One region of the Aeromonas salmonicida genome, then DNA from elsewhere that is predicted to be linked to it. Evidence: predicted binding sites of a transcription regulator. Region 1 holds the regulator's gene; each other region holds the start of a gene.
The links. The regulator LexA, encoded in region 1, represses DNA repair genes until DNA is damaged. The targets are predictions, from matches to a motif close to ANCTGTNTNNNNANACAGNT.
Positions count from the first base shown of each region.

Region 2: a site for LexA is predicted at 2,847-2,866, ahead of ruvA (Holliday junction branch migration protein RuvA). Genes of this name have one in related genera too.
Region 3: a site for LexA is predicted at 6,217-6,236, ahead of ONZ54_RS12540 (DUF4250 domain-containing protein). Genes of this name have one in related genera too.

Region 1 covers NZ_CP110645.1:114,052-123,863, forward strand. Annotated here, with positions in the region: gene plsB (glycerol-3-phosphate 1-O-acyltransferase PlsB) at 1-1,320, opposite strand, end outside; gene lexA (transcriptional repressor LexA) at 1,525-2,148, shown strand; gene ONZ54_RS00560 (hypothetical protein) at 2,601-2,888, shown strand; gene ONZ54_RS00565 (SCO family protein) at 3,098-3,724, shown strand; gene ONZ54_RS00570 (MATE family efflux transporter) at 3,747-5,132, shown strand; gene trmL (tRNA (uridine(34)/cytosine(34)/5-carboxymethylaminomethyluridine(34)-2'-O)-methyltransferase TrmL) at 5,114-5,578, opposite strand; gene ONZ54_RS00580 (ATP-binding protein) at 5,660-7,015, opposite strand; gene ONZ54_RS00585 (response regulator) at 7,012-7,707, opposite strand; gene fieF (cation efflux pump FieF) at 7,794-8,705, shown strand; gene cysE (serine O-acetyltransferase) at 8,714-9,493, shown strand; gene ONZ54_RS00600 (hypothetical protein) at 9,515-9,812, shown strand, end outside.
Region 2 covers NZ_CP110645.1:763,369-773,180, forward strand. Annotated here, with positions in the region: gene ONZ54_RS03730 (proline--tRNA ligase) at 1-535, opposite strand, end outside; gene ONZ54_RS03735 (methyl-accepting chemotaxis protein) at 672-2,681, opposite strand; gene ruvA (Holliday junction branch migration protein RuvA) at 2,921-3,535, shown strand; gene ruvB (Holliday junction branch migration DNA helicase RuvB) at 3,544-4,554, shown strand; gene ONZ54_RS03750 (cytochrome ubiquinol oxidase subunit I) at 5,489-7,045, shown strand; gene cydB (cytochrome d ubiquinol oxidase subunit II) at 7,058-8,194, shown strand; gene cydX (cytochrome bd-I oxidase subunit CydX) at 8,209-8,325, shown strand; gene ONZ54_RS03765 (cyd operon YbgE family protein) at 8,312-8,623, shown strand; gene ybgC (tol-pal system-associated acyl-CoA thioesterase) at 8,729-9,136, shown strand; gene tolQ (protein TolQ) at 9,126-9,812, shown strand, end outside.
Region 3 covers NZ_CP110645.1:2,623,011-2,632,822, forward strand. Annotated here, with positions in the region: gene ONZ54_RS12520 (response regulator) at 1-782, opposite strand, end outside; gene trxC (thioredoxin TrxC) at 924-1,352, shown strand; gene ONZ54_RS12530 (SLC13 family permease) at 1,517-2,902, shown strand; gene ONZ54_RS12535 (glycogen/starch/alpha-glucan phosphorylase) at 2,966-5,443, opposite strand; gene ONZ54_RS12540 (DUF4250 domain-containing protein) at 5,831-6,028, opposite strand; gene ONZ54_RS12545 (cell division inhibitor SulA) at 6,261-6,752, shown strand; gene ONZ54_RS12550 (fumarate hydratase) at 7,044-8,567, opposite strand; gene pabB (aminodeoxychorismate synthase component I) at 8,863-9,812, shown strand, end outside.

The DNA.
Region 1 (9,812 bases):
GTGATAGGTGTTCACCTCCATCACGTGCTCGTAGCCCAGATAGACGGGCACCAGGGTCACGGGTCTGTCCAGCCCGCGCATCATGGCCTGCAGTGTCATTGCCAGCATGCCGGTTTTGGGTGGCAGCAGACGACCGGTGCGGGAGCGCCCACCCTCGGTAAAGAACTCCACCGAATAGCCCTTGGCAAACAGCAGGTTGAGGTATTCGCGAAATACAGTGCTGTAGAGCGGGTTGCCCTTGAAGGTGCGGCGGATGAAGAAGGCGCCGCCATGACGGAAGATGGGGCCCGCCGGCCAGAAGTTGAGGTTGATGCCCGCCGCTATGTGGGGCGGCACCATCCCCTGGTGGTAGATGACGTAGGAGAGCAGCAGGTAGTCCATGTGGCTGCGATGGCAGGGCATATAGACGATCTCGTGCCCTTCTTGCGCCAGCTGGCGTACCTTCTCGGCGCCGTTGACCGAGAGGCCGCGATAGAGCTTGTTCCACAGCCAGCCGAGGAAGCTTTCACTGAGGCGGATCAGCCGGTAGGAGAAATCGGAAGCGATCTCGTCCATGTAACCGTGGGCGCGCTTTTGCGCTTTCTCCAGGCTGATGCCCTCGCGCTGGGCCTCCTCTTCTATGGCCTGCTGGATGACGCTGGAATCCAGCAACTGCCTGAACAGCAGGTTGCGGTTCGGCAGCTTGGGGCCGGTGGCCGCCAGCTGCTGGCGGCTGAAGTGGGTGCGGGCCACCCGCGCCAGTTTGTGGGCGATAGCCTCGTCGGTGCCGTGCTTGTCGGCCATCTGACGCAGGGAGAGCGGCGGGGAGAAGCGCACCAGGTTCTCGCGGCCCTTGAGGATCACGATCAGTGCCTTTTTGAGGCGGTTCGGTGCCAGGCTGCTGATGATGTTCCAGCCGGAGGCCTCTTCCCCTTCCCGGCCGGGGGCGCGGCCCCAGAACAGGGTGACAGGCACTACCTGGATATCCAGTGCCGGATCCTGCTTGTGCAAATCCAGCAGCTGGTGGAATTCCTGCAAGAAAGGCAGCGGCTTGCTGCGCTTGCCAAACAGGGGAGGCGGACGGTCCAGACAGACGTAGCGCGGCAGCAACTGGCCGTTCAGCTCCAACGGGGTGAAGGGGCCGGGCAGGCCGAGATCCTCGCAGCACTGTTGCAGCGTCATCAGATCGGTGATCGAGCTGGTTTTCAGGGCATAGACTATGGGTCTGGCCGGATCCAGCTTGAGCTCTGTGATGGGATTTTCCGGCAGGCTCTTGTGATTGACCAAGCCACTGACCGGCCATTGCAAGATGGCTCTGGAAATCTTCTGTCCAAGGGACATGTGCGTCTGCTCTCCAAAAAAATGCGGCGTGAGCATAACAAATCACCGGCGGCTTGTCGCCGAGAGGTACGATGAGTCGGCTGCACAGCCGTAAAACCATGGCAAATAAGGGGTTGGCCGCGACAAATGTCAGCCGCGCCTTGCCTTGGCCACTGCACTGTATATACTGCCAGTGTGCTGTATAAAAAAACAGGTGCCAATGTTATGAAACCCCTTACCCCACGCCAGGCCGAAGTGCTGGAACTGATCAAGGTGAATATGAGCGAGACCGGCATGCCGCCGACTCGTGCCGAGATTGCCCAGAAGCTTGGTTTCAAGTCGGCCAATGCGGCCGAAGAACATCTGAAGGCCCTGGCCAAAAAAGGGGTCATCGAGATCATGCCGGGGACCTCTCGTGGCATCCGCCTGCTGATTGAAGAGGAAGCTGTGCTGGAAGAGACCGGCCTGCCTCTGATCGGCAAGGTCGCGGCCGGTGAACCCATACTGGCTCAGGAGCATATCGAGAGCCACTATCAGGTGGATCCTGCCCTGTTCCATCCGCGGGCAGATTTCCTGCTGCGGGTGCAAGGCATGAGCATGAAGAACATCGGCATCCTGGATGGCGATCTGCTGGCTGTCCACAAAACCCAGGAAGTGCGCAACGGCCAGGTGGTGGTAGCACGTCTCGACGAAGACGTCACCGTCAAGCGCTTCCAGCGCAAGGGCAGCCAGGTGTGGCTGCTGCCTGAAAATGAAGAGCTTGAACCCATCGCCGTTGATCTCTCCTGCCAGCAACTCACCATAGAGGGACTGGCCGTCGGCGTAATCCGCAACGCCGACTGGATGTAACAGCGCGGCCTCCCTCGGGAGGCCGTCTCGCTTCTGTACCCCTTTCCCCATGATTTCAATCAGATCCTGATACCCGTGATTTTTGTCTGTCGCGCCCGTCCGCATCCGCCTCATTTCAGATATATCCTTGGCTAAGGCAGTCACTTGCTTGATCTGCCCCGAATGCTCGACAAGACGATCCTCTCCCACTTGGCAGGTGGCAGGAACCAAGGTCAGCAGGGATGCATAACAACAGCCTCATGCGGCGCGCCGGACAGCAACGGCGCTACCAGCCCAGTTGATGGAGGCGTTCGCGGGATAGAAGGGAGGGTGGCCAGCATTGCACCGGCGGCATCTGCCGTCTGGAGGATAAAGGCACACCTGCGCAGTCGACACGCGGCAGTCATCGATCTGGCCACCCAAGGGGGCTGTCGATGCCGACCGGCGTGACCTGTTGGTCAAGGAGGACAGGTATGGCTTCAAGCTCGCCATGGGATCCGGGTCTGGCATCGCCCGCTTCTTCCATCACCCGTTTCATCAAGGGTAACCGGATGACCCGTTTCTATGCTCTCTGGGTACATCACAAGGGGGCCTGCTGGACTGTCTGGCTTGGCTGCCCCAAAGACAAGATAGTCCGCCTGGTGCGGCTGTTTCACCGTCATAGCGACACGGGACAAACGGATCTTCCCTGGACGGCTCCCGTCATACCGCTGCGTGCCCTGACAAAGCGCGCCCATGAGCGCCGCAGACAACAACCCTGATGTTTCCTGGCCCTTGTCTCACAGCCCCACCTTGATGGTGGGGCTGTTGTTTTATGGCCCAGCCCGGCTGACCAGTGGTGATGGGAGCCTCTTTTGACCCAAGCGGCATCCGGTGCAAGGGATAACCCGGAGCGCGATGGGCTGGGTTACAATGGGCCATCCATTCGTGCCCACTCTGCGGGCATGTCGCAGTGAAAAGGTCTGTTGTTATGGTTAAACCGCGTTATCCCTTGCTGTTCCTGCTGCTGGTCGGGGGCATGATGGCTGCATTCCACTGGAGCCGGCCCTCCCTGCCCGAGCAGGCCGACTATTATCCGGCGGGGCGGGACATCAATCCGTTTGCCTTTACCGACGAGGAGGGGCAGCCCTTCGTTCCAGCCAGTCTGGTGGGGCACTGGACCTTTCTGTTTGTCGGCTATACCTTCTGCCCGGATATCTGCCCGACCACGCTGGCGGATCTGCGCTCCGTCTATCCGGCGCTGAAGAAGATTGCACCGGACAGCCAGGTGGTGTTCATTTCGGCGGATCCGCAGCGCGATGACATCACTCGCCTCAAGACCTATACCGCTTTCTTCCATCCCGAGTTCAAGGCGGCAACCGGCCCCCACGAGAAGTTGTTCCCGTTTGTGCGAAACCTGGGCCTCATCTACTCCATTGCCGAACAGGGAGAGAAGGATTACCTGATCGACCACTCCGCCTCCATAGTGCTGATCAATCCGGAAGGCAAGCTGGAAGCCGTGTTCCGCCCCCAGATGAGCGAGGGGCGAGTACCCCACGTGGTCATGGAAACCCTGGTCTCCGATTTCGCCAAAATCGTGCGACTGGAGGGCGAATGATGCCGGATGAGTGGCTGCTCTCATGCTGATCCCGTCCTGGTTGACAGACAGGCGGCGCCATGGGGCCGTGTTTGCCCTGGCATTGCCCATGGTGCTCTCCAATATCACTACCCCATTGCTGGGGCTGGTGGATACCTGGGTGATAGGCCAGCTCGGTCAGGCCTGGTTTTTGGGAGGCGTCTCGGTCGGGGCTACCCTCATCAATCTCATCTTCTGGCTGCTCGGCTTCTTGCGCATGTCCACCACAGGGCTGACCGCCCAGGCTCATGGCGCCGGTAGTCCAGATGGCCAGCTCGACACCCTGGCGCGGGCGCTCGGTCTCGCCGTCGGGCTGGGCGTGCTGCTCTTGCTCTTGCTGCTGCCCCTGCTGCCCGGGCTAATTGCACTCAGTGGCGGGTCAGCCGAGGTGCAGATTTATGCCAGCGAGTATGTGTCGGTACGGATCTGGAGTGCGCCTGCGGCGCTCTGCAATCTGGTGATCATGGGCTGGTTGCTGGGCATGCAGGATGCCCGCAGCCCCATGCTGTTGCTGATCTTCACCAACCTGATCAACATGGCGCTGGATACCTGGTTCGTACTGGGGCTGGGCTGGCAGGTGAAAGGCGTGGCCGCCGCCTCTCTGCTGGCAGATTACAGCGCCCTGGGGGTCGGGCTCTGGCTGGTGAGCCGCCATCTGCGCCGCCTCTCGCCCGAGGTGTGGCAGGGGGCCTGGCAACGCTGGCGTCAGTGGCCCGCGCTGTTGAGATTGCTCAGCCTGAATCGGGATATCTTCATCCGCTCCCTCTGCCTGCAGCTCTGCTTTGCCTTCATGACCTTGCAGGGCGCGCGTTTGGGGGATGTGGCAGTGGCCGCCAATGCGGTGCTGCTCAACTTTCTGATGCTCATCTCCTACGGGATGGATGGCTTTGCCTATGCGGTGGAGGCCATGGTGGGCCGCGCCATCGGCCGGCGGGATCGGCAGGCGCTGCGCGAAGCCATTGTCTTGAACCTTGGCTGGGCGCTGATCATAGCGATTGGTTTCAGCCTGCTGTTTGCGGCGGGCGGCAGCCAGCTCATCGCACATATTACCGACATACCGGCGGTGATCGCCGAGGCAAACCGCCAGTTGCCCTGGCTGATCCTGATGCCGTTACTGGCGGTCTGGTGCTTCCTGCTGGATGGGGTCTTCATTGGCGCTACCCGTGCCAGGGAGATGCGTAACAGCATGCTGGTAGCGGCGTTTTGCGGCTTCTTCCCGGTCTGGTGGCTCTGTCAGGGCTGGGGCGTTGCCGCCTTGTGGGCCGCCATGGGCGCCCTGATGGCGGGCCGAGGTCTGACGCTGGGGTATCTGTGCTGGCAACTGGAACGTGATGGCCGCCTGTTGCATTCACCCCATGGGGTGAGCCAGGTTCAGAGCGAACCCTCATAACCTAGCTGGCGCCAGCTCTCGTATACGAATACCGCCACCGCATTGGAGAGATTCATGCTGCGGCTCTGGGGCAACATGGGGATGCGCAGCCGCTGTTCGAACGGCAGGCTCTCTATGATCTCCAGTGGCAGACCTCGGCTCTCCGGGCCGAACAGCAGGGCATCACCGGGCGCGAACTGCGCTGCAGAATGGGCGGTACTGCCCTTGGTGGTGCAGGCAAATACCCGCTCGGGAGCAACGGCAGCCAGAAATGCCTCATAGCTCGGCCAGCGTTTCACCTCGGCAAACTCGTGATAATCGAGCCCGGCCCGCTTCACCCGCTTGTCATCCCACTCGAACCCCAGCGGTTCTATCAGATGCAGCCGGTAGCCTGTGTTGGCGCAGAGGCGGATGATGTTGCCTGTGTTGGGCGGGATTTCCGGTTGGTAGAGCACGATATCGAGCATGGCGGGATCCTGATGCGGGCCGAGATGGGGCGGAAAAGGGCGCCAGCATACCCAGCGCCCGCCTGGATGAAAAGAGATGGCTCAGCCAATAGGCAGACGTATGGTGATAGTCAGCCCGGTGGGCTGATTGCAACTGGCGCGAATGGTGCCGCCATGGCGCTGGATTGCCTCCGAGGCGATGGCCAGCCCCAGCCCGGTGCCGCCGGTCTTGGCGTTGCGGGCATCATCCACCCGAAAGAAGGGCAGAAACAGCTGCTCCTGTTGCGCCACCGGCACACCCGGGCCGTCATCACGGATGGTGATGACCCACTCCCTTCCTTCCCGATACCAATCCAGTTTGATGAACTTGTGAGCGTACTTGAGTGCGTTGCGCAGGGGATTTTCCAGCGCCCGTGCCAGCAGCTCGGGCCACATCCTGATCGACTCGGTCGGCAGTGGCGGCAGCCGGAGTTGCTTGCCGCTCTGGTTGGCCTCGAACATGGCGTCGTCCAGCATGGGCTCCAGCAGTTCGGCCAACGGCATCACCACGGGTGCCTCCACATGCTGCTGTACCCGTGACAGGTCGAGCAGGTCGCCTATCAGCTTGTCCAGCCGCCCAATCTCCGACTCTATCCGTGCCAGCTCGTTGCTGTCGCCCTGCTTGCGGCGGATCAGCGCCTGCGCCAGCTGGATACGGGTGAGGGGGCTGCGCAGCTCGTGGGATATGTCGGACAGCAGCTGTTTCTGCTTCTGGATCATGCTCTTGAGCGTGTCGACCATGTGGCTGACGTGATCCGCCAGTTGGCCGATCTCGTCACGCCGCCCCAGATTGGGGATCTGTACTTCCAGGTTGCCCTCCGCCAACTGGGAGACTGATCGCTGCAGCTGCAGTATGGGACGGGTCAGTCGCCAGGCCAGCAACAGGCAGAGCGGTGTGCTGACCAGCATGGCGATCCCCAGGATCTGGATCGGGTGATCCAGGATCTGGATAAACAGGAACAGATAGGAGTTTTCGACATTGAGGCCGAAGTAGACGTGATAGGTCTGACCGTGGTGCTCCATCTCGAAGGGACCGGCGATGGCTCTCTGGTGCTCGCTGCCCAGCATGGGTTTGGCCGGGTTGTCCGAGTCGACCATGAAGCGGACGACGAACTTGCTGAGCCGCGTGCTGGATTGCATCTGGCCCTTCTCGTCGCGCAGGTAGATATTGTCCACCGGCAACAGACCCGCCGCCTCTATGGCCTTGGCCAGATCGAAATCCTGATTGGGGTCGGCACCCCGCTGCAGGGCCTTCAGGTTGTTGTTCATCCGCACCATCTCGTGGGCGGGTAACGGGATTATGTTGCGGGGATCCAGGGTCGGCAGTATCACGACAGCGGCGACCACGACCAGCAGCATGAACCAGAACCAGAGGAAGATCTGGGTGGAGAGGCCATTGAAGGTGCGGGCCGTGTTCATGCCTGTTCCAGCCACAGATAGCCGCGTCCGCGCACCGTCTTGAAGCGGGGCTGGCCATCGGTGCGCTCCGGCAGCTTCTTGCGCAGGTTGCTCAGGTGCATGTCGATGGCGCGATCGAAGGGTTCCAGCTTCTTGCCGAGCACCAGCTCCGAGAGCTGGCTCTTGCTGACGATCTGGCCGGGATTGCGCAGCAGACACTCCAGCAGCCCGAATTCGGTGGCGGTGAGCTCCAGCAGCTGTTCGCCGCTGCTGGCTTGCTGCAAGCCCGGTTGCAGCACCAGATCCATGAAGCGGATCTCTTCGGAAGTGCCGCCACGCTGGGGTTGCGCACTCTGGGTCCGGCGCAGTATGGCGCGGATCCGGGCCAGCAACTCTCTGTCATCAAAGGGCTTGGCAAGGTAATCATCGGCGCCGGCCTCCAGCCCGTTGACCCTGTCCTGGCTGTCGCCCCGCGCAGTCAGCATCAGCACCGGGGTGTCGTGGGTCTCACGCAGCTTTGCCAGCATGGCGAAGCCGTTGAGCCTGGGCATCATCACGTCAAGCAGCACCAGGTTGAAGTCCTGCTCTGCCAGCCGCAGCAACCCCTCTTCGCCATCCTCGGCGACAGTCACCTGGAAGCCTTCCAGGGTCAGAATTTCGGTGAGCAGCTGAGTCAGCTCGAGATCGTCGTCGACCAGGAGTATTTTGTGCATCTAGGGTCATTCCGCTGATTTTTCGCGCCAAAGTGACGCAGGGGTCAGGGTATAATAGATTTTTAACCGCAAGAGGAAAGCCGGTTTTGAGCCATCAACAATATTCCCGCTGGGTGACGCTGGCCAGCATGGCCGCCGTTACCACTGCCACCCTGCTGATCACCGGCAAGCTGATCGCCTGGCTCATGACCGACTCCTCAAGTCTGCTGGCGTCGCTCACCGACTCCTTCATGGATGTCAGTGCCTCCATCATCAACCTGCTGGCCATTCGCTATGCGCTGGCACCGGCCGATGATGAGCACCGTTTTGGCCACGGCAAGGCGGAATCGCTGGCGGGTCTCATTCAGTCCGCTTTTATCTCTGGGTCGGCCCTGCTGCTGGTGATGCACGGCATCTCCTCCCTGCTCAATCAGGCCCCCATTCTGCGACTCGAAGCCGGTATATGGGTCAGCGGCGGCTCCATAGTGCTGACCTTGCTGCTGGTCAGCTTCCAGGGTTTTGTCATCCGCAAGACCAATAGCGTGGCCATCAAGGCCGACATGATGCACTACCGCTCCGATCTGTTGCTCAATGCCGGCGTCTTGCTGGCGCTGGTACTGGCGGGGCGGGGCTGGTTCTGGGCCGATGGCCTGTTTGCCATCCTGATCGGTCTGTTCCTGCTGTGGGGCGCCATCCATATCGGCTATGAGTCTGTGCAGGCGCTGCTCGATCGTCAGTTGCCAGCCGAAGAACAAGCGAGAATAATGGCCCTCTGCTGTGAAGTCGAAGGTGTCCACGGGGTGCATGATCTGCGTACCCGCCAATCCGGTCCGACCCGTTTCGTTCAGTTGCATCTGGAACTGGACGATCAGCTCCCTCTGGTCAAGGCCCATCAGATTGCCGATGAAGCCGAACTGGCGGTGCGTCAGGAATTTGAACGCATGGATGTCATTATTCATATGGACCCCATCTCTGTGGTGCACAAGGAACAGCAAGGCACTCCATCAGAACAACAGTAGGCTGCAACATGGATGATCTGGTTGCCAGAACCTGGCAAAAAATTGAGCGAGAAGCGGCATGCATGGCGACCGAAGAGCCCATGCTGGCCAGCTTCTTTCACTCCACGATTCTCAATCACAAGAACCTGCGTTCGGCTCTCAGCTTCCAGCTGGCCAACAAGCTCGACAGTGCCACCATGCCCGCCATCGCCCTGCGTGAGGTGATCGAGCTGGCCCTGCGCAGCGAGCCCGAGTTGCTGGCAATGGTGGCGGCAGATATCTGCGCCGTGCAGGAGCGCGACCCGGCGGTCGATCTATTCTCCACCCCGCTGCTCTACCTCAAGGGTTTCCATGCCCTGCAGGGGTATAGGGTTGCCAACTGGCTGTGGCGTCAGGGTCGTCGCTCGTTGGCGCTCTACCTGCAAAACCAGATTTCGGTGGTATTCGGGGTCGACGTGCACCCGGCTGCACGGATCGGCAAGGGCATCATGTTTGACCATGCCACCGGCATAGTGGTCGGTGAAACCGCTGTGATTGAAGACGATGTCTCCATCCTGCAGAGCGTGACCCTGGGAGGGACCGGCAAGGAGAGCGGCGATCGCCATCCCAAGATCCGCGAAGGGGTCATGATAGGGGCGGGCGCCAAGGTGCTCGGCAATATCGAAGTGGGGATGGGTGCCAAGATAGGTGCCGGCAGCGTGGTGATCAACCCTGTACCCCCGCACACCACTGTCGCCGGCGTACCGGCCAAGATAGTGGGCCGCCCGGAGTGCGACAAGCCTTCGCTGGATATGGATCAGTGTCTCTGATCCCCTGACCGAGACGATTCGATGGCCAAGCGCTGGTCAGGTTACCTGATCCTGGGGATGTGGCTGCTCAACCTGCTGCACCTCTATCTGGGATTCTCCCCCTGGCCGGCGGCCATCGCCGCCTGGGGGGCATCGCTCCTCACCTGGCCCTGGCTGGTGGGGGCGGCCAAACGGCAGGCCCTGGCCCTGTACGGGGCCGCGCTTGCGCTGCTGATCTTCTCATGGTGGCGAGGGGCCAGTTTCAATCCGGGCGACTGGCTGTTGCCCAACATCAATATGCTCACCATGTTTGCCGCCGTGAGCACCCTCAACCTGGCGA
Region 2 (9,812 bases), 650 kb from region 1:
CGTGCATCCGCTCGTAGGTCTCGATCAGCGAGGCCTTGTCGATGTGGAAGGAGTAGGCGTCCTTCATCAGGAACTCGCGACCGCGCATCACCCCGAAACGGGGACGCACTTCATCGCGGAACTTGGTCTGGATCTGGTAGAGGTTGAGCGGCAGCTGCTTGTAGCTGTTCACTTCGTAACGGACCAGGGAGGTGATCACCTCTTCGTGGGTCGGACCCAGCACGAAGGGGCGGTTGTGGCGGTCGGTCAGGCGGCACAGCTCGGGGCCGTAGTCGTCCCAGCGGCCGGACTCCTGCCACAGCTCGGCGGGTTGTACCACCGGCATGGAGACTTCGATGGCGCCAGCATTGTTCATCTCTTCGCGAACAATGTTCTCGATCTTTTTCAGTACCCGCAGGCCGGACGGCAGCCAGGCATACATGCCGGAGGCCAGTTTGCGGATCATGCCGGCGCGCAGCATCAGCTGATGACTGACGACTTCGGCGTCGGACGGGGTTTCCTTGAGAGTGGAAAGCAGGTATTGGCTGGTACGCATCGCTCGTGACCTTAGATAAGACGGGCCGCGGGGCCCTGGATAAATTCAAGAGCGGAATTTTAACAGGGAGGGCCCTGTGGCCCAAGGGCTAAATTTAGCGCAGCGGGAGAAAGCGGGGGCGGGGCCCCCGCCCGTGTCAGACCCGAAATTGCGACAGCAGTCGCTGTTGCAGCAGGCTGGCCTGATGGAGGGAGGAGGCAAGCTGCAGGCACTCCTGCGCCTCCTGCTCCCCTGTCTGGGCCTGCAGGCTGATGCCGGAGACCTTGTCCGAGGTGTGGCTCAGGGTGTGGGAGAGCTGACCTGTGGCATCCGCCACCTGCTGCACCATGTCGGCCAGATGGTCGATGGCTTCCTCCACCTTGAACAGGATCTGCTTGGTGTTGTCGGAGTCTTCCATCCCCGATTCCACGGTTTTCAGGTTGCGTTGCATCATCAGATAAGCCTTCTCGGTCTGCTGCTGAATGCTGTTGATCACCTCGGTTATCTCGGCGCTGGAAGCGGCGGTGCGGTTGGCCAGGGTACGTACCTCGTCCGCCACCACGGCAAAGCCCCGGCCCATTTCGCCGGCCCGGGCTGCCTCGATGGCGGCGTTGAGGGCCAGCAGGTTGGTCTGCTCCGAGATACTGCTGATGGTGGAGATGATCTGGCCAATCTGGCTGGCCTGCTCCTTGAGGGCATTGATGGCATTGGCACATTCACCTACTTCCACCACCACTCGCTGCATGCCTGCGCTGGCAGAGGCCACATACTGACTGCTCTGTGTGGTCAGCTGACGGACCTGATTGGCGTTTTGCGCGGCCAGACTGCAGTTATCCGAGATGGAGGTGGCGACCTGTACCATCTGCTCGCTGTCGTGGTGCAACGCCTGGGCGTGTTCGGCGGTCTGACGGCTGCTCTGGCTGATGGCCTCGACCCGGTTGACCGAGGTGTGCACGTGGTCGCTGATGTGCTGATTGTTGTCCATGGTGGAGCTGATCATCTTTTGCAGCTTTTCGATGAAGCAATCCACGCTGCCCGCTAGCGAACCTAGCTCGTCGTCCCGCTTGAGGTTGATGCGCGCGTTGAGATCCCCGTCGCCCGCGGCTATGTCCTGCATGCGCTTGTCAACTTGCAGCAGGGGGTTGACTATGGTGCGCACCAGCCAGAAGCCACACAGAGTGACAATCAGCAGGCTCAGCACCAGACCGCCCAGGATCAGGTTTTTGGTATAGCCGATGATGGTATTGAGCTGGTTCACCTGATCCTCGACGGTCGCATCGCCCTGGGCCTCGACCTCGACCAGCGCCTGTTTGAGTTGTTCGGCACTGCTCTCGTAAAGAGCCAGCTGGCGCTGGTAATCAGTCAGGGCCGCGATCCACTCACTTGTCAGCCGCGTGCTGTCGGCCAGCAGGGCGCGATACTGAGTGGAGAGCGACTGGCCGGCAAACTCCCCTTCACCGGGCACATCGAACAGGCCGGTCGCCAGCATGCCGTCCACCGCTTCCTGATAGAAGCGGTTTGCCTCCGCCAGTTCGGCCTGGATGGCGGGGGTGGGGCCTTCACTCTGCATCTTCTCCAGAGCATAGAGCTGACGCAGGAAACCTATGTTGGCCTCCATGCCGCCGTCAGCCGCCTGCCAGCGGGTGGAGAGGCCGCCGTTCCAGCTGATGGCCTGATCAGGTGACTGGGTGAGGCTCTCGACTGCGCCATCACCGATCACCTCCAGCTGGGTTGAAAGGCGTGACATGCGCTCCGAACTGGCGCGCAGTGCCTGATCGATACCGGTAAAGGTGCGGTAGAGCGTCAGCAGTTTTTCCTGCTGTTGCTGATACGTCTGCTCATGCTGGTTCATGGTACTGATAGCCGTCGTATCGATGAGCTTGCCTTCCTCAACCCGTTGCAGGGCCTCGGTGGCTGCCTGTTTGGCTCGCTGCAGCTCGGGCTCGTCGAGGGGCATGCCTCTGAGCATTTTCTGGATATACAGAGACTGGTTGCCCAGCTCGATGGATCCCTCCATGGCGCCATCGGCGGTTTGCCAGGCGGCGCCCAATACATAGGAGAGCAAGTCGGCCAGCCGCTGGCTGCCATACCAGCCGATCGCGCCCATGCCCAGTGTGCAACCGAGCAGGATAGTCAGCCCAAGATTCGATGTAGTGACAATTTTCATGATGCAGGACCTTCCCTGGTTCCGAACAAACCCAATTCAGTGTTCTATCAATGGCCAAGATTCGCCATTCCCGGTGGAAAATAAAGTTACTGCCCAGATCCGATCCAAGCATGGCTCCGAAAGCGCCAGAATGCCGAGAATCCTCTGTCATCCGTCACCGCCCTATGCTGGATACTTATCCAGTTATTCTTTATGCTATGACCCAATTTACAGATAGATGGTTTGGCGAGGAGAGAGCCGTGATTGGTCGCTTGAGAGGCGTAGTCATTGAGAAACAACCCCCCGAGGTGCTGCTGGAAGTCGGGGGCCTGGGTTATGAAGTACAGATGCCCATGAGCTGCTTCTATGATCTGCCCGAGATCGGCAAGGAAGTGACCATCCACACTCATTTCGTGGTGCGTGAAGATGCCCAGCTGCTGTACGGCTTCAATCACAAGCAGGAGCGGGCGCTGTTTCGCGAGCTGATCAAAACCAATGGCGTCGGCCCCAAGCTGGCGCTGGCCATTCTCTCCGGCATGACCGCTACCCAGTTTGTGCTGAGTGTCGAGCGTGAGGAGATAAGCTCCCTGATCAAGTTGCCAGGCGTGGGCAAGAAGACCGCCGAGCGGCTGGTGGTGGAGATGAAGGACAGGCTCAAAGGCTGGGTCAGCCACGATCTCTTCTCGCCGGCCGAGATCAGCCTGCCAGCCAGGGAGAGCGTCCTGCGTGCCCCGGATTCGAGCGAAGAGGCGGCCAGTGCACTGGTGGCGCTTGGCTACAAGCCGCAGCAGGCCAGCCAGATCGTCAGCAAGATAGCCAAAGAGGGAATGTCGGTGGAAGATATCATCCGTGAATCCCTGCGTAGTCTGGTGTGAGGTAGGCAATGATTGAAGCGGACCGTCTCATTTCCGCCACTGGCGTGCGTGAGGATGAGATCATCGATAGGGCCATACGGCCAAAGATGCTGGCCGATTACACAGGTCAGGATCCCGTCTGCGAGCAGATGGAGATCTTCATCGAGGCGGCCCGCCAGCGTGGTGAGGCACTCGATCACCTGTTGATCTTCGGCCCGCCGGGTCTGGGCAAGACAACGCTTGCGAACATAGTCGCCAACGAGATGGGGGTCAACATCAAGACCACCTCGGGCCCTGTGCTGGAGAAAGCCGGTGATCTGGCGGCCCTGCTCACCAACCTCGAACCGAACGACGTCTTGTTCATCGATGAGATCCACCGTCTCAGCCCTGTGGTGGAGGAGGTGCTCTATCCGGCGATGGAGGATTACCAGCTCGACATCATGATAGGGGAGGGCCCTGCCGCTCGCTCCATCAAGCTCGACTTGCCACCCTTTACCCTGATCGGGGCCACCACCCGGGCCGGTTCCCTGACCAGCCCGCTGCGGGATCGTTTCGGCATAGTCCAGCGGCTGGAGTTTTACAACGTCAAGGATCTGACCGATATCGTCTCTCGCAGTGCCCGCTGTCTGGGGCTGGAGATGACAGGTGACGGGGCCCTGGAGTTGGCCCGTCGCTCGCGCGGTACTCCGCGTATTGCTAACCGCTTGTTGCGCCGGGTGCGCGACTTTGCTCAGGTCAAGTCTGATGGCCGGATCGATGGACCCATAGCGGCCCGTGCCATGGACATGCTGGACGTGGACAATGAAGGTTTCGACTTCATGGACCGCAAGCTATTGTTGGCTGTCATAGACAAGTTTATGGGGGGCCCTGTGGGTCTCGATAACCTGGCGGCTGCCATAGGTGAAGAAAAAGATACTATCGAGGATGTACTGGAACCTTATTTGATCCAGCAGGGCTACCTGCAACGTACACCCAGAGGGCGGATGGCGACACCAAGAGCTTATGCACATTTTGGCCTGCAACGGCCAGATGAAAGGTGAAAACAGCTGTTTGAACAAAAAACCGCCATCAAGGGCGGTTTTTTGTTATCCGGACATAAAAAAGCCCACGGCACAGGCGGTGGGCAAAGACAATTCAGGATGGATGTTCACAGACAGTGAGTGCGTCTGGACACAGACCGGAAAAAACAGAGGAGCCGTCGCGAGGCCTCAGAGTCGGTTCATTTGATAGAGCTGAACGAACGAAAGCTTGTAGTAACGGATGGTTTTAGCAACAAACTTTTTCATCTTAAATTCCAATAGACAGGTTCGAAATGTTCATCGAATACGTGCCGGGAACCCGGATTGACCGGCCTGTATCCAAGGGGATGCCCTCACTGCGAGGCGCATTGTAGGGGCTCTGTCTGACTCGGACAAACAAGAAAAATTGAGCATGTCAGATTAGATTAACTAATCATTTATCTGGTCTGTTCAATTAGCATTAAAATGCGTTTTTACTGGTTTTAAATTGAGTTGGTTGGCAGCGTTGGCAGGCGGGGGAAACATAATGAAATTCACGTTGGAAGTCATTTTTTAACAGAACTGCCACTTATTGATCGAGATAATAAAATTGATTTAAATCAATGATTTGTGATTTTCAGTTTTTTGTGACACAGCTCTCCAAATTAAATGGAATTGAGCGTGAAAATGCTTTTAAAAGGCATGTATTCATGGTGGTTTTACATTGATTTCAATCAAATAAAGGTGATATAAAACACCGGTCATTATGGGCAGGAATAAAGCAAGCCAGATTGTTTTGCAATTGTTAAACATTAGCTTTTTTTGTTCCTCGATATTGCCTTGTTGTTAATGCTGGTAGCAGTCGAAACCGGTCGTCAGTGCAAACTGGAACATGACCGATCATTCGGGGACTTCCAACGGAAGCTTTGTCCTTAAAACTTAAAATAGCCGTGCCAATAATCGGTGAGGAAACATCATGATTGCTGAGCATGTGGTAGACCTATCGCGGTTCCAATTTGCTGCGACGGCCCTTTATCACTTCCTGTTTGTGCCCCTGACGCTCGGAATGGCCTTCATTCTGGCGATCATGGAATCTGTCTATGTGATGACCAACAACACTGTCTACCGGGACATGACCAAGTTCTGGGGCAAGTTGTTTGGTATTAACTTCGCCCTCGGGGTTACCACAGGGCTGACCATGGAGTTTCAGTTCGGTACCAACTGGGCCTACTACTCCCACTATGTCGGTGATATCTTCGGGGCCCCGCTGGCCATCGAAGGGCTGATGGCGTTCTTCCTGGAATCCACCTTTGTCGGCATGTTCTTCTTTGGTTGGGACCGCCTGACCAAGCGTCAGCATCTGGCTGCAACTTGGTTGATGGCGCTGGGAACCAACCTTTCCGCCCTCTGGATCCTGGTTGCCAACGGCTGGATGCAGAATCCGGTCGGTGCCGAGTTCAACTTCGAGTCCATGCGGATGGAGATGGTGAGCTTCGCCGAGCTGGTCTTCAACCCGGTCGCTCAGGTCAAGTTTGTCCATACGGTCGCGGCTGGCTACACCACGGGCGCCATGTTCGTGCTGGGCATCTCTTCTTACTACCTGCTGAAGAATCGTGATGTGGCCTTCGCCCGTCGCTCCTTCGCCATCGCAGCGGCCTTCGGTATGGCCTCCATCCTCTCTGTGCTGATCCTGGGTGACGAGTCCGGCTACGAGACAGGTGAAGTGCAGAAGGTGAAGTTGGCGGCCATCGAAGCCGAGTGGGACACAGAACCTGCACCGGCTGCATTTACCCTGTTCGGCATTCCGAATCAGGAAGAGATGCGTACCGATTACGCCATCAAGATCCCCTATGCGCTCGGCATCATTGCTACTCGCTCTCTGGACGGCCAGGTGACCGGCCTCAAGGATCTGAAGAGCGAGCACGAGCTGCGTGTGCGTAACGGCATGAACGCTTACGATCTGCTGACCAAGCTGCAATCCGGCGACAAGTCCGAAGATACCCTGGCACGCTTCGATGAAGTGAAACAGGATCTCGGCTACGGTCTGCTGCTCAAGCGTTACACCAGCAATGTGACAGACGCGACCGACGAACAGATCAAGGCCGCCGTGGATGACTCCATCCCGCAGGTTCTGCCGCTGTTCTTCGCTTTCCGCATCATGGTTGCCTGCGGCATGCTGATGCTGGTACTGATCGGTCTGGCCTTCTATGACAGTGCTCGTCACCGTATCGGTGAGAGAAAGTGGCTGCTCAAAGCCCTGCTGTGGGGTATCCCGCTGCCCTGGATCGCCATCGAGGCGGGCTGGTTTGTCGCCGAGTATGGCCGTCAACCCTGGACCATAGCCGAAGTGCTGCCGACCTCGCTCTCTGCATCCAACGTGCCTGCGTCCGAGATCTGGTTCTCCCTGATCGGGATCTTCCTGTTCTATACCGTACTGCTGATCATCGAGATGTACCTGATGTTCAAGTATGCGCGTCTGGGCCCAAGCAGCCTGAAGACGGGCAAGTACCACTTCGAACAGAGCAAGGTATAAGGAGAGTAACCCATGTTTGATTACGAAATGTTGCGTCTGGTCTGGTGGGTACTGGTTGGCGTCTTGCTGATCGGCTTCGCCATCACCGACGGTTTCGATATGGGGGTGGGCGCACTGCTCCCCTTCGTCGGCAAGAAGGATGTGGAGCGTCGGGTGATGCTTAACACCATGGGCCCGCACTGGGAAGGCAACCAGGTATGGCTGGTCACGGCGGGCGGTGCCCTGTTTGCGGCCTGGCCCATGGTCTATGCGGCGGCCTTCTCGGGCTTCTACATCGCCATGATCCTGACCCTGATGGCGCTCTTCTTCCGTCCGGTCGGTTTCAAGTATCGTTCCCTGCGTGAAGATGCCAAGTGGCGCAGCAACTGGGACTGGGCGCTGTTTATTGGCAGCGCAGTACCCCCCATAGTGTTCGGGGTGGCCTTTGGCAACTTGCTGCAGGGCGTGCCGTTCGAATTCAACCAGTTCATGATGCTGACCTATCACGGCAACTTCTTCGGCCTGCTCAATCCGTTCGGCATTCTGGCCGGTCTGGTGAGCCTGTTCATGCTGGTCACTCAGGGGGCGACCTGGCTGATGATGAAGACCGATGGTGAGGTGCTGGCGCGTTCCCGCACTGCAGCCATGATCTGCTCCCTGCTGACCCTGGTGCTGTTTGGCCTGGCTGGTTGGTGGGTGAGTGGCATGGACGGCTACGTGGTCGTCAAGGCGGCTGCGACCGATGCGGTATCCAATCCCATGAACAAGGAAGTGGTGCGCCAGGCCGGTGCCTGGATGAACAACTACGCCCTCTATCCCTGGATGATAGCCGCGCCGTTACTGGGCCTCTCCATGAGCCTGCTCACTGCGCTGTTTGCCAAGCTGAATAAAGGCTGGGTGGCGTTTACCTGTTCTTCATTGGCGGTTGCCGGCGTGATCCTGACCGCAGGCTTCTCCATGTTCCCGTTCGTGATGCCCTCGAGCCTCGAGCCGTCACTGAGCCTGACCATGTGGGATGCCACCGCATCGTTCAACACCCTGAAGGTGATGACGGTGGCGGCAGCTATCTTGGTACCGATTGTGCTGGCTTATACCATCTGGACCTACGTCAAGATGTTTGGTCGGGTGACCAGCAAGCACATCGAAGACAACCAACAATCGCTCTACTAAGAAGGTGCCCTGATATGTGGTATTTCACCTGGATCCTGGGTCTGTTGCTGGCGTGTTCATTTGGCATCATCAATGCGCTCTGGCTGGAACACAGCGAGAACATGGATCGTCAGATCGATGAAGACAAGTGATCGGCTCGCCCGGTTGGCCGCTCCTCTGGAGCGCCAACCCTGGCAGGGGTTGATGTTGGTAGCGGCGGCCCTGTTGGCCGTCGCTATTTTACAGGCCCCCAACCTGGTGGCTGCCAACACCAGTGAGCATGGGCTGTTGCTCGCTCCCTGGCTGATGTGGGCGGTCTGTTGCGGCGTCATGCACGGGCTGGGATTCCATCCCCGCAGCCTCATTGGCCGAGTGTTGTTTTGCCCCTGGCTCGCCTTGCCCAGTTTGTTGTATGGGCTCTGGTTGACCCAAGGCTATTTCCTTTCATAAAAAACGGGGGGAGGCAGGATTTCCCTGTCTCACCCTGCTTCTTTCCTATTCAGCCCTGCGCTATGATAGCCCCCCATCTGACTGTCGAATGGATCACAGATTTTTATGGGGGAAGTCTCTGAGTTTCCGGTACGTGTCTACTACGAAGACACTGACGCCGGGGGCATCGTCTACAACGCCAATTATCTCAAGTTTATGGAACGTGCTCGCACCGAGTTTCTGCGCAGCGGCGGCATCGAACAGGATGTCTTGCTGCAAGCCGGATTCGCGTTTGTGGTGAGTCGAACAGAGATCGATTTCCGCTCGGCGGCCCGTTTTAATGAATTGTTGACCGTAATAACGCAAGTGACTGAAGTGAAACGTGCATCCATGCGCTTCTCACAGCAGATCCTGGCGGCTGATGGACGACTGATCACCCAGGCCATGGTACAGATAGCCTGTGTCAGTCATTCGCATATGAAACCTGTTGCAATACCAGAAAATGTGAAGGGAGTGCTGTTAAGTGCACGCTGAAATTTCGTTTATTGGCCTGTTTTGGCAAGCCAGCCTGTTGGTAAAACTGGTCATGATGACCCTGATGGGGATGTCGGTTGTCTCCTGGGCGCTGATCTTTCAACGCTCCAAGGTCATCAAGGCGGCCAATCTGGCATCCGAGCAGTTTGAAGACCGCTTCTGGTCCGGGGTCGATCTCAACCGCCTCTATCAGGAGTCTTCCTCCCGCCGCGATGATATCGAAGGCATGGAAGACATCTTCTATTCCGGCTTCAAGGAGTATGCTCGCCTGCTCAAGGCGGGCGCCCGTGGCCAGGATGCGGTGATGGACGGTACCTATCGTGCCATGCGGGTATCGCTTTCCCGCGCGGTGGACGAGCTGGAATCCAACCTGCCCGTGCTGGCAACCGTCGGCTCCATCAGCCCCTATATCGGCCTGTTTGGTACCGTATGGGGCATCATGAACGCCTTTATCGCCCTGGGCCAGGTACAGCAGGCTACTTTGCAGATGGTGGCTCCAGGTATCGCGGAAGCGCTGATCGCGACCGCCATGGGCCTGTTTGCCGCTATTCCTGCGGTTATTTTCTATAACCGGTTTACCAACAAGGTAGAGAAGCTGGAGAACGCCTACGCCAACTTCATGGACGAGTTCACCACCATACTGAACCGTCAAATTGCACAGCAGCAGGGTGATCAG
Region 3 (9,812 bases), 2.4 Mb from region 1:
CGCCACAGGGTCACCGCCACCAGCGCGAAGCAGACCATGGCACCCGCGAGCACCATCAGGTAGAAACGGCTCTTGAGGGAGGAGGCTTGCTCCATTTTGCTTTGTTTCCAGACCGACAAGCCATCCAGCTCATGCATGTCGATAACCTGGTTGCGCAACACATGGTAATCCACCACCTGGCGGCTGACGTCCTCGCTCAACTGGGCAAGCCCGGCCACCTGGGGATACTCGGGATAGGCGGTCTTGAGTCGTTGCTGCAGCGCTTGCAATTGCCGTTGCTCACCCCTGTCCCAGCTGCGCTTGAGGTAGTGGCTAAGCTGCGCCAGCTCGACCAGATCAATGGCCAGCGCAGAGCTGGCAGGCAGGGTCGCCAGCAAGGCATTGAGCTGCTTCTGAAAAGGCTGCTCTATATACTGGATGGCCATCTCCATGGAGTAGAGCTTGGCCAGGTCCAGCAGGTAGCTGTCGATATCGTGCAGCAGGGATTGGGAGTTGGGACTATCGGCCGTATCCGGATCGTTGCGCACCTGGCGCACGAAACTGTCCAGGTTGCTCGACAACTGGTTGAGGCGCTGCTGTACATTGCCATCATTGGCTTTCTCGCGTCCCAGCAGATAAATAGTGTCGGTATTGACCCGATTGAGGATCAATTCCGCTGCCACACTCAGCTCGGAGGCCTTGTGTTGCTGGCTGAGCAGTTGCCAGCAATAGCCGGCAAACGCCAGCAGCGCGACGATGATTAGGCTCAGGACAACACGATTGACCCTTGTCACATTATTCATCCCGTCTCGATTCTCATGTCATGACCGTGTATCCGCTAACGGACCACTGGCTGTGAAAGATAACTGACTGCTATGTTACCGTTACTCTGCCCTGTCAGTGCAATAAAGATGTTGCAGGGCTTATGCTTACAGGAATCAATTATGTCATTTATCACTACCTATTGTAGTCATTGCTTCACCAGAAACCGCCTGCCCGCCGAAAAAATGGATTCAAACGCGAAATGTGGTCGTTGCAAGTCCTCGCTTTTTGGTATCACACCTGTCATCGGCCGTGAGGATCAATTCGATATTCTTATCCAATCCGATCTTCCGGTCGTGGTGGACTTCTGGGCCAGCTGGTGCGGACCATGCCTACAATTTTCACCAATTTTTCAACAGGTTGCCAGCGAACTTGAGCCCCACTTCCGCTTTGTCAAAGTCGACACGGAACAACAAGCTGCCATCGCAGCCCGTTACGCCATCCGCAGCATTCCCACCCTGATGATATTCAAACAGGGCAAGATGGTGGCACAACGCAGCGGCTCTCTGCCCAAAAGCCTGTTCAAGGAGTGGGTTGCCTCTGTGGCATAGCCTCAATTGATAAATAATTGTTTAATTTTTGTTTTTCAAGTGTTTCGCACTGCTTTGAGTCTGTGAGTCCCGGCATGGTTTGACGACTTCCCCCTGTTTCAAACAGGGGAATAATTGTAATCTCGGCAACACAACAACAACCATAAATTAACCGAGAGAACACTATGCACACATCGGCTGTACCCTCTACTACCCCATCTCGCTGGCTGGACATCAAATCCGGGATTGTCATCCTGGATGTGTTGTTGCTCTGTGCCATGCTGGCCTGGCTGCCGTTTGATCCCATGGTCAACAAAGGGCTGGGGATCCTGGTCTTCATCGCCATTCTCTGGCTGACCGAAGCCCTGCACGTCACCATCACGGCCCTGCTGGTACCTCTGCTGGCCACAGTGCTCGGGGTGCTTGACATGAGCAAATCCCTCACCGATTTTGCCAACCCTATTCTGTTCCTGTTTTTTGGTGGTTTCGCCCTCGCAGCCGCCCTCTCCAAACAGGGATTGGATACCCTGATGGCAGGCAAGGTGATGCACCTGGCCAACGGTCATCTGGGCTGGGGGATAATATTGCTGTTTACCATCACGGCGGCCATGTCCATGTGGATCAGCAATACCGCCACCACCGCCATGATGCTGCCGCTGGCCATCGGTATGCTGGCACGGCTCGACAGCAAGAAGGAACGGGCCACCTTCGTCTTCGTACTGTTGGGTATCGCCTATAGCGCCAGCATTGGTGGCATCGGCACCCTGGTCGGCAGTCCACCCAATGCCATCGCTGCCGCCCAGATGGGGATTGGCTTCACCGACTGGATGAAGTTTGGTGTGCCTGTGGTGCTGATCCTGATGCCTTGTGGCATTGCCTTGCTCTATCTGGTGACCCGTCCGCAGCTCAACCACAGGGTCGAGATCCAGGATGTCACCATCAACTGGACCCGCGAGCGCAAGGTAACACTGGCTATCTTCCTGACCACAGTCGTACTCTGGATCGGCTCGCAACCCATCTCCAGTGCCTTGGGCGGCATTCCTCAGCTTGATACCCTGATCGCCATGGGTGCCATCATCGCCATCGCTGTCAGCCGTGTCGCCAGCTGGGATGACATAAATCAGAACACCGACTGGGGCGTGCTGATGTTGTTTGGCGGCGGTCTGACCCTGAGTGCCATCCTCAAGGTGACCGGTACCAGCGCCTTCCTGGCCAGCCACCTGTCAGCCGTATTGGCCGATGCCAATATCTTCATCATCTTGTTGATGCTGGCGGCATTCGTGATATTCCTGACCGAACTGGTCTCCAACACTGCCACCGCAGCCCTGCTCATCCCGCTGTTTGCCGGGGTGGCTGAAGCGCTGGGCGTATCCCCCATCGTCATGGCGGTGCTGATCGCCATAGGTGCCTCCTGCGCTTTCATGCTGCCGGTCGCCACCCCACCCAATGCCATCGTCTTCGCCAGTGGTCATATCCGCCAGAAAGAGATGATGAAAGCCGGTATGGCACTGAACGTCGTGTTCACCGTGCTGCTGGCAGGGCTTGCCTACTTTGTCGGGGACATTCTCTGATCCCCAAATGCCCTGAAACAAAAAGCCCTCGCATTGCGAGGGCTTTTTCATATCAAGAGGTTATCAACCTTGTACGTTGCAGCTCGTCAGATTCCAGATCCGATCCACGTAGTCCTGGATGGAACGGTCCGAGTTGAACTTGCCCATGGTAGCCGAGTTGATGATGGCCTTCTTCGCCCACAGCGCTGGATCCCGGTACCAGGTATCGATGAGCTTGTGCGCATCGGAGTAGGAAGCAAAATCGGCCAAGGTCAGGTAGGGATCGCCCCCTTCCAACAAGGAGCGCTTGATGGAGGCCAGCTCGCCAGGACGGCCCGGCGTGAAGTAATCAGTGTCGAACCAATCCAGCACGGCCTTGAGCTCGGAGTTGGCATAGTAGAAGTCGTACGGGTTGTAGCCGCGCGCCTTCAGAGACTTCACCTCGTCCACGTTCAGACCGAAGATGGCGCAGTTTTCGGCACCCGCCTCTTCCGCGATCTCGATATTGGCCCCATCCAGCGTGCCTATGGTGATGGCGCCGTTCAGTGCCATCTTCATGTTGCCGGTACCGGAGGCTTCGTAACCTGCAGTGGAGATCTGCTCGGAGACATCGGCCGCCGGGATCAGCTTCTCGGCCAGACTCACGCGGTAGTTCGGCATGAACACCACTTTCAGCTTGCCCTGGATGCGAGCATCGTTGTTGACCCGCTCCGCCAGCTTGTTGATGGCGTAGATGATGTCCTTGGCCAGCTTGTAACCGGGCGCCGCCTTGGAGCCGAAGATGAACACGCGCGGGTGCATGTCATAGTCAGGATTCGCCAGCAGACGACGGTAGAGCGCCATGATATGGATGAGGTTCAGCTGTTGGCGCTTGTACTCGTGCAGACGCTTGATCTGGACGTCGAAGATCGCCTCGGCACTCACATCGATGCCGGTTTCGGCCTTGATGACCTTGACCAGTTTCTCCTTGTTATGACGCTTGATGGTCATGAACTGCTGCTGGAATGCCTTGTCATCGGCAAACTTGGTGACGGCGCGCAGCTTGTCGAGCTGCAGCGGCCACTCTTTGCCCACCACTTCGTTATAGAGCTCGGCCAGCTCCGGGTTGCAGGCCAGCAGCCAGCGACGGGGCGTCACGCCGTTGGTGACGTTGCACATCTTCTCTGGCCACAGCTCGGCGAACTCGGGGAAGAGATCCTCTTTCACCAGCTTGGAGTGGATCTCGGCCACGCCGTTCACCTTGGACGAACCGATCACGCACAGGTTGCCCATGCGCACCTTGCGTACATCCCCTTCTTCAATGATGGAGAGTTTGGCCTTGATGGCATCGTTACCTGGCCACTTGGGTTCGACCAGATCGCTCAGGAAGCGGGCGTTGATCTCGTAAATGACTTCCAGGTGACGGGGCAGCACCTTCTCAAACAGGCTGACGGACCACTTCTCCAGCGCTTCCGGCAACAGTGTGTGGTTGGTGTAGGAGAAGACCCGATAGCAGATAGCCCAGGCGGCATCCCAGTTCAAGTCTTCCTCATCCACCAGCACCCGCATCAGCTCGGGGATAGCCACGGTCGGGTGAGTATCGTTGAGCTGAATGGCAATTTGCGCGGCAAAATTGCTGAAGTCGCTGCCATGCACCCGCTTGTAGCGGCGCATGATGTCCTTGATGGAGCAGGCACAGAAGAAGTACTGCTGGATCAGGCGCAGCTCTTTGCCCGCATCTGTTTCATCATTCGGGTAGAGCACCTTGGAGATGGTTTCGGCCTGGGCTTTTTCAGCCTGGGAATCGATGTAACCACCGGCATTGAACACGTCCCAGTCGAAAAACTCGGAGGCGCGGGATTCCCACAGACGCAGGATATTGACGGTGTGACCGCCAAAGCCCACCACAGGGATATCCCAAGGCACCCCTTTGATCTTGCGACCTGCGTGCCATACCTTCTTCAGGCCACCCTTGTCGCCGAACACGGTTTCCACATAGCCGTAGAGCGGGATCTCCTGCACGGATTCCGGGCGGCAGATCTCCCAGGGATTGCCATATTCACGCCAGGAGTCCGGGCGTTCGATCTGACGACCATCCTGGATCTCCTGACGGAACAGGCCGTGCTCGTAATGGATGCCATAACCGACAGCCGGGTAATTCAGGGTGGCAAGGGAGTCGATGAAGCAAGCAGCCAGGCGGCCAAGGCCACCGTTGCCGAGCGCCATGTCCGGCTCTTGTTCACACAAATCGGTCAGTTCCAGACCGAGTTCACCCAACGCCTCTTCACACACTTTGTACAGGGAGAGGTTGTGCAGGTTGTTGGAGGTCAAACGCCCCATCAGGAATTCAGCAGAGAGATAATGAATCGCACGAGTATCTTTCTTGAAATGAGTCTGCTGAGTACGGGTCAGGCGCTCGTACACCTGTTCATTGACGGCGGCTGCGGTCGCTTTCCACCACGCTTCTGGCGAGGCTTTCTGTTCGCTTGTACCCAAGGTAGAACGCAGGTGACGCACGATACTCGCCTTGAGCTGATCTTTATCCAGTTGGAGATCCTGGTCTGTCTTCTTCTTGGTAGCCATAAACCATTTCCTTCGTTACAGAATAATAAAATTGTTATCCCATCAGGGACCGGTGCTGTTGTTATCTCAGAATATGTTCCGGCGTGGGCATACTAGCTAAAGCCGATGGTTTAAAAGTTAACGCAAGTCACACTTTAACGTATAAAAATGACAGTTCAAGCTTGAAAACCCTTTCCTGAAACTTATTAATCAGGAACATTCATTTCATTTAAAATCAGTAAGTTAACAAATAAATGCAAATATAAATCCGTGAATAGGTTTTCAATCATTGCCAAGTACTGAAAATCCATGAAAATAACTGAAAATTCAGCGTACATTGAAAACGATTTCAATGTGCGCTGTTCATAAAGCATGATTGGCTCCCCGATGATGACGATCGACTCCCCTTCAACCATGGGCCTTGAACTGATTGCTCATGGGGTCGTAGTGATAGCCTATCTGCATTAACCGGGTCGCCAGTTGATCCTCCGTCATGTCGTAATAAGCCAGTAGTTCCTCCAGGCCATCACACTCCAGCCGCAACTTCTCATTGATGATCCCGAGCAGGATATTGGCATCCAGCCGTTGCAAGGTACTGACGTCCATCTTCATCTCTCCTCTTCATCCAGATACTGTATAACCATGGGCGCCACCTCCCTCTTTGTCCATAGCCTAAAAAACAAGCACCCTGGTAAAAATAAAATATCTTTTACAATCAATGATATGAGTTCATACCCTGCCAGCTTGATCACATTTTTGGCCATAAATGGCTTGTCACTGACCTGAGTTGCAACTACTGTATACACATACAGCATGGTTATCCATACAGGACAAACATATGAGCCAGCCCATGAGTCACCTCCCTTTCGCCGCGTCTGTCAGCATGAGCAATCCCTGGCCAACCCGCCATCAAAGCAAGGTGGAAGAAGCGTGCCACACCGCACCTGCCAGCGATGAGCGGCCATTGCTCGACGAGCTGGTGAGACTGAGCCATGGTGACACGGGCTGGATCCTGCTGATTGCCCCGCCAGGCCTGCCAGTGGCCAAACAGCTGCAGGCTCAGGGGATCAACCCCGCTCGGGTGCTGGTGGTGCACAGCCCCAAGATCAAGAACTGGCAGCTAATGCTGGAGCAGAGTCTGGGCAATGGTCACTGCGCAGCAGTCTTGACCTGGCTGCCTGCACAGGTTTCGCTGGATCGCGTCAAGCTGAGCAAACTGGGGCAACGCTTCGGGGTGCTGACCCGCTTTTTCGAGCCTGCAGGAAAACTACTGCCCGTGCACAGCGGCCCGCTGGCCTACGGCGGACAGGATGTCTATCTCAACCACTGATGGTCCAGAACAGCCTGGAGACTCGAAATCGCCGTGAAGAAATGGAACAAGGGGAGAAGGGATCAGGCAAGAGCGCAAGAAAAGGGCCCTAGAAGAGTGATCAAGCAGAAGTGACCCGTCTGGTCTGTGCACCTGCGCCAGTACCAATGCCAACCTGCGGGACGATAGAAAAAGGCGACCCTAAGGTCGCCTTTTTACGCTGTCACCCAATGTCACAGACGGCCTGGTCGTTTGCTCGTGCCACCCCACAGGAATGATGCGAATATCCTTGGCCCTGGCTCAACACGACGATCAGGAGAGCTTGCCATCCAGCTCGGCAATCTTGGCCGACCAGTAGGCCGGGCCTGTTTCGTGGATATTGTTGCCTTGAGAATCGACAGCCACCGTCACTGGCATATCCTCCACCTCGAACTCGTAGATGGCTTCCATACCCAAGTCGGCAAAAGCCACCACCCGCGACTTCTTGATCGCCTTGGCGACCAGGTAGGCTGCGCCCCCTACGGCCATCAGATAAACGGCTTTATGCTGCTTGATACTCTCGACAGTTTTGGGGCCACGCTCTGACTTGCCGATCATGCCGATGAGACCGGTTTCCCCCAGCATCATGTCGGTGAACTTGTCCATTCGGGTGGACGTCGTGGGGCCGGCAGGGCCAACCACTTCGTCACGAACTGCATCGACCGGACCAACGTAATAGATGAAACGGTTGGTGAAATCTACCCCTTCCGGCAGACCCTCGCCATTTTTCAACATGTCGGCAATGCGCTTGTGGGCTGCATCGCGACCGGTAAGGATCTTGCCGGAGAGGAGTACTGTGTCGCCGCTCTTCCAGCTGGCAAGCTCCGCCTTGGTGATACCGTCAACATTGACACGGCGCACATTGGCCCCGGCTTCGCGGGTGATCTCCGGCCAATCGGCCAGTTTCGGCGGGGTCAACTCGGCCGGCCCCGAGCCATCCAGCTCGAAGTGGACATGGCGGGTGGCCGCACAGTTGGGGATCATCACCACCGGCTTGGAGGCGGCATGGGTCGGGGCACTCTTGACCTTCACGTCCAGCACTGTGGTGAGGCCGCCCAGACCCTGGGCACCGATCCCGAGCTTGTTGACCTTGTCATAGAGTTCGACCCGCAGCTTCTCTTCGGTGGTCTTGGGACCACGGGCGATCAGCTCCTGAATGTCGATGTGCTCCATCAAGGCTTCCTTGGCCAGCACGGCCGCCTTCTCGGCGGTGCCACCAATGCCGATGCCCAGCATGCCGGGCGGGCACCAGCCGGCGCCCATGGTCGGCACTGTTTTCAGTACCCACTCGACGACATCATCGGATGGGTTGAGCATCACCATCTTGGATTTGTTCTCGGAGCCGCCGCCCTTGGCCGCTATGCTCACTTCCACCTTGTTGCCCGGGATCATGTCGATATGCACGACAGCAGGGGCGTTATCCTTGGTGTTCTTGCGGCTGCCGGCCGGGTCGGCCAGCACGGAGGCGCGCAGCGGGTTGTCCGGATTGGTGTAGGCACGGCGCGTCCCCTCATCCACCATCTCCTGCACCGTCATGTCGCTGTCCCACTGCACCTGCATGCCTATCTTGACGAAGCAGGTAACGATACCGGTATCCTGGCACAGGGGACGATGCCCTTCGGCTGACATGCGGGAGTTGATCAGGATCTGGGCCAGGGCATCCTTGGCGGCCGGGTTGACCTCACGGTCATAGGCAGCCTTGGCAGCATGGACGAAATCAAGGGGGTGATAGTAGGAGATGTACTGCAGGGCGTCGGCGACGGAATCGATAAAATCCTGTTTTTTAATGATGCTCATATCATCCTCACTGGTCCTTGTCTCCGTCGTGGTGGCAGAGCAAGGGCTTCCATATGAGCCGTGCTTCGGTGTCATAATGTCAGGCAATATGCCTGTCGGCCCGATAGACAACGGCGTGTTTGTTCTAAAAATTCCGATGCCTATGATACGCTTGCCCCCCCATACCGGCTAGGGAGCAGGGTGCAAACTGTTGCCTGTGTAACAAAAAATGAAACCAAGTCTTCATATCCACCACTTTGATCACCAGACAGCGCTGCATGCGTTGTTTGCCCGTCTGCATCATCAGCCCTGGGCCATGTTGCTCGAATCGGCCGGCCCGCTGGGAGCGGACAACCGCTTTGACATCATCAGCGCCGACCCGCTGGCAACCCTGCAGACAGAGGGACCACTGACCTGGATAACCCGGGGCGAACAGTGTCTGTCATTTGACACGGATCCCCTGACCCTGCTGGCACAATGGCAACGGGATCTGCTGGGTGAGAAAGCACCGCACTGTGACGAATTGCCCTTTATTGGCGGCGCCCTCGGGCTGTTTGGCTATGATCTTGGCCGTTGCTTCGAGCGATTGCCGACACTGGCCGCACAGGATGTGTCAGTCCCGGACATGGCAGTCGGCATCTATGACTGGGCCCTGCTGCGCAACGTAGCAAGCGGCGCCTGGCAGCTGGTGCATTGGGGCGATGAAGCAGGCCTCCATCGCCGACTGCAGTGGCTGGCCGCGCAGCACGAGATGCCAACACCGCCATTCGCCCTGCAGAGCGAGTGGCGCAGCAACATGAGCCGCGCCGAGTACGGCGAGAAATTTGCGCGGGTACAGGCTTACCTGAGTGCCGGGGACTGTTATCAAATCAACCTGACCCAGCGCTTCAGCGCCGCCTATTGCGGCGAGGAATGGCAGGCTTATCAGGTGTTGTCCCGCGCCAACCGGGCTCCGTTTTCGGCCTTTGTTCGCCTGCCACAGAGCGCCATTCTAAGCCTCTCCCCCGAGCGGTTTCTGCTGCTTGATGATCGCCATATCGAAACCAAGCCCATCAAGGGTACCCGCCCCCGACTCGCCGATCCGCAGCAAGATCAGGCCAGCGCCCTCGAACTGGCTGGCGCCGACAAGGACAGATCAGAGAATCTGATGATCGTGGATCTGCTGCGCAACGATATCGGCAGGGTGAGCCGTCCTGGCTCCGTCAGCGTGCCCAGCCTGTTTGCCGTGGAGTCGTTCCCGGCGGTGCATCATCTGGTGTCCACCAT